DNA from 3 places in the Rhodospirillum centenum SW genome. Region 2 is predicted to be linked to each of the others. Evidence: riboswitches for the same ligand, from Rfam matches in the RefSeq annotation. Region 2 holds a riboswitch; each other region holds the start of a gene.
The links. A riboswitch is a leader RNA that binds a small molecule or an ion and turns the genes downstream of it on or off. The one in region 2 is predicted to bind cobalamin.
Positions count from the first base shown of each region.

Region 1: linked by a shared signal. The riboswitch ahead of RC1_RS01500 (cobyric acid synthase) and the one ahead of RC1_RS18515 (TonB-dependent receptor plug domain-containing protein) in region 2 are both predicted to bind cobalamin.
Region 3: linked by a shared signal. The riboswitch ahead of metE (5-methyltetrahydropteroyltriglutamate--homocysteine S-methyltransferase) and the one ahead of RC1_RS18515 (TonB-dependent receptor plug domain-containing protein) in region 2 are both predicted to bind cobalamin.

Region 1 covers NC_011420.2:332,134-334,330, forward strand. The annotation lists gene RC1_RS01495 (ribonucleoside triphosphate reductase) at 1-350, opposite strand, end outside; cobalamin riboswitch at 441-650, opposite strand; cobalamin riboswitch at 763-976, shown strand; gene RC1_RS01500 (cobyric acid synthase) at 1,091-2,197, shown strand, end outside.
Region 2 covers NC_011420.2:4,045,241-4,047,437, reverse strand. The annotation lists gene RC1_RS18515 (TonB-dependent receptor plug domain-containing protein) at 1-1,240, opposite strand, end outside; cobalamin riboswitch at 1,439-1,634, opposite strand; gene RC1_RS18510 (hypothetical protein) at 1,761-2,081, opposite strand.
Region 3 covers NC_011420.2:2,936,219-2,938,415, reverse strand. The annotation lists partial or broken gene metE (5-methyltetrahydropteroyltriglutamate--homocysteine S-methyltransferase) at 1-892, opposite strand, end outside; cobalamin riboswitch at 1,058-1,263, opposite strand; gene RC1_RS13645 (hypothetical protein) at 1,444-2,197, opposite strand, start outside.

The DNA of each region.
Region 1 (2,197 bases), 640 kb from region 2:
TTGATCGAGGTCTCGACATCCACCACCGTCTTGCGGTCGCGCCGCAGACGGGCGCGCTGCTCGCGGTAGACGATGTAGGCGCGGGCCGTGGCGAAATGGTTGGCGGAGATCAGGACCTGTTCGACCACGTCCTGGATCTGCTCGATGTGCGGCGCGTCGGTATGGAAGCGATGGCCGATCACCTTGATCGCCTGGATCGCCAGGAGATGCGCCTCGGCCCCGTCGAACTCGCCGGTCGCCTTGCCGGCGCGCTCGATGGCGGAGCGGATCTTGTCGCCGTTGAAGGCGGACACTTCACCGCTACGCTTGATCACGGACTTCGGCAGCGTGGCAAGGGCATGAACGGGCATGCGGGTCTTTCCCCTTCCGGCACGCGGACAGGGGTCGGGAACCGCCCGGCGCGGCGCCGGCGGGTTCCCTTCGGATCACCCCGTCCGAAGATGGTAGACTGGGTTACGGCAGGTCTCCTGGCTTGCGGGTCCGCGCCACCGTCCGGTCTTCCCGGTGCCGGTCGGCACCAGTGACATGAAAGGTCGGCAGCTCGCCGCTGACAGTTGCGGGGGCAGCGCCGGAATTGCACCGGCTTCCCTCTTAGCCCCCGGATAACTACATATTGTGTTGTCCGGAGGACCGTAACGCTAAATACCGTAAATGCAGGTTCTGCTTAAGTCAAGCTCCGGCGGCGCAGGAGGGGCATGACGGATCGCCATGCGGTCCGTCCACAGCCGTGCAGGCGGGCGTTGACAGGGGGATGGCCGTCTCCTAAAGCTCAGCCGTCACGGTTCTTCCGCTCCTCCCGGGTGCGGAAGCTAAGAGGGAATCCGGTGCGCCGTCCGCGGCAAGGCCGGAGCTGCCCCCGCAACTGTCGGCGGTGAGCCTCTCCCGTTCGCGCCACTGGACCCGCAAGGGTTCCGGGAAGGCCGGGCCGAGGCGACGACCCGCGAGCCAGGAGACCTGCCGCGACGCATCATGGTCCACGGGCGGGGTGTCCCGGCGGAACGACCGCGATCCGGCCGCCCCGGTGGGGATGACGGGACGTCACGGTCTTCCCCATGCCCATGCCCTTCACGTCTGAAGGGGCTTCCAGTCCATGTCCGATTCCGCGACGACGCCCGGCGACGGCCTCGCCCCGATCATCTACACGCCGCGCAGCACGGACGCTCCGCGCCGCGCCCGCGCGCTGATGATCCAGGGCACCAGTTCCGATGTCGGCAAGAGCATGCTGGTGGCCGGGCTCTGTCGCGCCTTCACCCGCCGCGGTCTGGTGGTGCGCCCGTTCAAGGCGCAGAACATGAGCAACAACGCCGCCGTGGTGCCCGACGCCGACGCCCCGCCGGAAGCGGACGGCACGCCGGCACGCGGCGAGATCGGCCGCGCCCAGGCGCTCCAGGCCCGCGCCTGCAAGGTGGCGCCGTCCATCCACATGAACCCGGTACTGCTGAAGCCGCAGACGAACATCGGCTCGCAGGTGGTGCTGCGCGGCCGGGTGCTGGGCAACTGCCCGGCGCGCACCTATCACCGGATGCGCAAGGGCCTGATGCCGCCGATCATGGACAGCTTCGAGCGGCTGGCCGCGGAGGCGGATCTGGTGATCGTGGAAGGCGCCGGCAGCGGGGCGGAGATCTATCTCCGCGCCTCGGACATCACGAACATGCATCTGGCGGAGCGGCTGGGCCTGCCGGTCGTCGTGCTGGGCGATTTGGACCGTGGCGGCACCATGGCCGCCCTGGTCGGCACCCACGCCCTGCTGGACGAGGCCGACCGGGCCCGCGTCGTCGGCTACATCGTCAACAAGTTCCGCGGCGACTTCTCCCTGTTCGAGCCGGCCTGCGGCACGATCACGGCGATGACCAACTGGCCCTTCCTGGGCGTGGTCCGCTGGTTCGAGGAGGCCGACCGCCTGCCGGCGGAGGATTCGCTGGCGCTGGAGCGGCCGGCCACCGGCGTGGGCAGCGGCCTGAAGGTGGCGGTGCCGCGGCTGTCCCGCGTCGCCAACTTCGACGATCTGGACCCGCTGGCGGCCGAGCCGGGCGTGGACCTGCGCTGGGTATCCCCGGGTCATCCGATCCCCGCCGATACGGACGTGGTGGTGCTGCCCGGCTCCAAGACCACCCGCGCCGACCTGGACGTGCTGCGGCAGCAGGGCTGGGACGTGGACATCCTGGCCCATGTCCGCCACGGCGGCCGGGTCGTCGGC
Region 2 (2,197 bases):
CATAGGCCGCCGTGGCGCGCCAGGTGGTGTCGCCGCCGAACTGGTCGTTATGGTCGTGGCGGGCGCCCAGGGTGACCGACAGTTCCTCGGTCAGGGCCGCGAGATACTGGCCGAAGACGCCCCAGGTCTCGACATCCGCATCGACGCCCGGCGTGGTGACGCCCCGGCTGCTGGTGGTGGTGGTCTCCGCCTTCTCCCGGTCCCAGGCGAGGCCGACGGTGGCGACATCCGCCCGGCGCAGCTTCAGGCTGGACATCAGGTCAACGCTGAGCTGGTCGCTGTCGAAGGTCGAATAGCGGTACCAGCCCTGGGGCTCGTCGAAGTCGCGGTCCGTCCGGCTGGCGCCGACCGACAGGGTGGTTTCCAGCCGGCCGTCCAGCGCCGTGAAGAACGCGCCGGCATGGCCGAACAGGGTCTCCTTCTCCTGGAAGGCGGGACCGTCGCTGCTGGCGCTGGGATCGAAGTCGGTGTCCAGCCAGTCCCAGCCGGCAGAGAAGTCGAAGCGCAGCGCCTCGCTGGCGCGCCAGCCGAGCCGCCCCCGCAGGGAGCGCATTTCCGACCCGTCCTTCTCGTCGCCCGCGCCGACACGGGAGAAGCCGTCCGTCTTGTAGTTGCTGCCCGAGAGCGAATAATCGACGTCGCCCGAGCGGCCGGACAGGGACAGATTCTGCCGGAAGGTGTCGTAGGCACCGGCCTCGACCAGTCCGCGGACGGTCAGCGGGCCGTCGCCCTGACGGGTGATGATGTTGATGACGCCGGCCATGGCGTCGTTGCCGTAGAGCGCGCTCTGCGGCCCGCGCAGCACCTCGATCCGCTCGATGTCGTCGCTCAGCAGGGCATTGAAGTCGAAATCGCGGCTCGCGCCGGAGCTGTCGTTCATCTCCACCCCGTCCACCAGCACCTTGACCATGCTGGTCTCGGAGCCGCGGATCCGGACGTTGGAGGTGGCGCCGACGCCGCCGCTGCGCGAGATGCTGATGCCAGGGACGCGCTTCAGCACGTCCAGGACCTGCGACTGCTGGCTGCGCGCGATGTCCGCCGCGGTGACGACGCTGATGCTGCTGCCGACGCGGTCGATCCGGGTCGGGGTGCGGGTCGCGGTGACGACGATCTCATCGACCAGGGGATCGCGCCCTGCGCTCTGGGCCTGGGCCTGCACCGCCAGACCGAGGCAGGAGGCGGCGGTCAGGCCGGCGAACAGCGCGTGACGGCGACGGGACGACAGGGAGGACTTGGGCACTTCTCTGGCTCCGTTCCACAAGGATGCGAAATCGGAAGCAGGGCCCGACAGCCGGCGCGGCGGACCTGCCGCGTCGGGGGGATGACAGGCCGGTCCGGCACCGCCATGGCAGGCATGGCAGCGACACGGGCACGCTCCTTCCGAAGCGCCGGCACGAAACGGAAATCCGCCCCGCCAGGACACCCCGCCCAACGGCCGTGCGACGCGTTTCCGAAGGCAGGTCTCCTGGCTTGCGGGTCACGACGCTCGCCCGGCCTTCCCAGTTTCCCAGTGGCCATGAATGGGCGAGCGCTCGCCGCTCACAGTTGCGGGGGCAGCCGCGGCCTGGGGCCTTGCGACCCGCACCGCGTTCCCTTTTCACCCCTTCCGGGGCACCTTCGGCGGGCTGAGGGTTAGCCTAGTCGGAACCGCGGCACAAGGGATGAGCGGCGGTGTTCCGAAACCTGTGGCAGCGGCGACACGCATAACCCGATATGCCCCAGCGCGCGCCCCCAGGACCCGGCGACCGGCCGGCGGCGGATCAGCCCGGAAGACCGCCCATCGGGAACGGACCGCCTGCCGCGGGCGCGGCGGGTGCGACGTGACCGGGCATGGCGGAGGCCGCATGCGGCGGCACGATGGCGACGAAGGGATCGCGGGCGCGCAAGGACCAGATCGCCCCGGCGGCTTCGGGGGATAAGGGGGCGGAGGCGAGCACCACCGCCGATGGCTGGGTGGCATCGAACAGACGGACCGCATCCTGCCAGCCGCCGGTGCCGACGACGGCAAGCCGACCGCTCTGGCACTGCGCCCGGGCCGCCGCCAGATCCTCTGCCTGTGATCCTATGATGATGACACGCACCGCACAGCCTCCGAGCGCGTTACTCCCCAAGTGAGGCGTAACTACGTTAACATGACGCTAACGCGGTGTCTGCCGTCTGATTCGCACCTCTCGGCCCGACGGTCGTGCGCCAGGGT
Region 3 (2,197 bases), 1.1 Mb from region 2:
CGTCGATGACGCCCAGCGACAGGGCCAGCCCGTCCGGCAAGCGTTCCAGCGCACGCTCCAGGTCGGCCCCGCCGCGCACGAGGTCGAGGTGCAGGCCGGCGACGGGCAGCGCCAGGGCGGTCTCCAGATTATCGCCCAGCGGCCCGAAATAGCCGGCGACCAGCAGCTTCAGACCGGGCGCCGCCGCGGACAGCGCGGCATAGGCGCGGCGCAGCGCCTGCCGCGCCCCGTCGTCGAGGTCGAGCGCGAGGCAGGGTTCGTCCATCTGCACCCAGTCGGCCCCCGCCGCCTCCAGGCGCCGCAGCACCTCGGCATAGACCGGCAGCAGGCCATCCAGCAGCGACAGCGGCTCCAGGTCCGCATCCTTGGACTTGCCCAGCAGCAGGTAGGTCACCGGGCCGACCAGGACGGGGCGGGTCAGGATGCCCAGCGCCTTCGCCTCCAGGAACTCATCCACCGGCTTGGTGGAGGCGAGCCGGAAGCGCTGACCCGGTTCGAACTCGGGCACCATGAAATGGTAGTTGGTGTCGAACCACTTCGTCATCTCCTGCGCCGGCAGGCCATCCCCGGCGGCAGGGGCGCAACCGCAGCCGCTGCGCCCCTGCGACCCGCGCGCCATGGCGAAGCAGGTCTCCAGGGGCACCGGTCCGCAGGTCCAGCCATAAAGGGCGGGAACCGCACCGACCATGACGGAGGTGTCGAGGACGTGGTCGTAGAGGGAGAAGTCGTTGCTGGGAATGTGGGTGATCCCCAGCGCCTGCTGCCGGCGCCAGCTTGCGGCCCGCAGGGTCCGGGCCGTGGCGAGCAGGTCGGCGGGGCCGGTCCGGCCGGCCCAGTAGGATTCCAGGGCCGACTTCAGCTCGCGGCGCGGCCCGATGCGCGGCACGCCCATCGTGGCGACGGGCACGGCAGCGCCGGGAAGGATTGGTTGCGACATTGGCATGGACCCCATTGTGGATGGGGGCAAAGGCCATAGCGGACGCGAAGGACAGGCCCGCAGCACCAGGGGACGGTCCGGCGCGGCCTGCCAAGGCGACACACCGGGACACCCCGCCCGTGGACGTTATCTGCCATGGCAGGTCTCCTGGCTCGCGGGTCATCGCCTTCCGCCGGTCTTCCCAGGACCGGTCGGTCCCAGTGACACATGGGGGCGGTCGGCTCGCCGCTGACAGTTGCGGGGGCAGCGCCGGACTCGCACCGGCTTCCCTCTTAGCCCCAGCGCGGCCGCAGAGCCGCCTGGAGACCATGGCGGAACGAGACTAGACGCTCCCCCAGTCACGGTCAACGACACATAAAGAGTTCTTTATGTCGTTATGTCCTTGCGCCGACCTGCCTGTCGCGGCGGCAGTTCCACCGGGACCTTCCGGCCCGCGGATCGTTCCGGTACGGGAACATTCCGGTCAGGAAACATTCTGCCCCGGGGTCCGGTCCGGCCGGCGCCGGTCACTCCTCGGCGGCGCCGCTGCCTACGATGGCGGTGCGGATTTCCCGCTCCAGCATGGCGAGCGTGGCCTGCGCCGTCACGCCGCCATGGGCCTTCTCGGTCACGGCGAAGGAGAACAGGGCCAGCGTCGTCTGACCGTCGCAGGCGGACCCGCGCAGCCAGAGGTGGAAGCGCAGCGGCTCCCCGTCCTCCTCCCCGGCCGTGGCGAAACGGGCCAGCACCTCGCCCTCGTCCAGCCATTCCACGCTGCCCTCGCCGACGCGGCCGTCGGGGCCGTCGGCGAACTGTTCGGCCGTCTGGCGCAGCACGCGGCGGGCGTCGCCGTCATCCTCGGCCCCGCCGTCGGCGTAGCTGAAGGCGTGGACCGCCACCCGCAGGGTGCCGGTGCCCTCCTCGTCGCCGTGGAAGACGGCCAGCTCGCCGTCCTTCTCCGCGCTCCAGTCCCAGGGCACGCGGAAACGGACCAGATCGCCATGGCCGACATTGCGCATGGTCACCCGCTCCACCGGCTCGCGGACCGGCAGTTCGGTGAACTCGATGCGGGCAGCCTCCTCGCCCAGCCGGTCGATCAGCTCGGCCAGCCCGTCCATCTCCGTGCTGCTGTCGGGCACCAGAAGCTGCACCGTCACCACCCGCACATGATCGGGCGGGCGGAAGTCGGCCACCTTCCAGACGAAGACCTGGCGGTCGGGCGGCTGCGCCACGGCATAGGCGATCCAGCGCCGGTCGTCGCCGTCGTCCTCCGACGGCGCG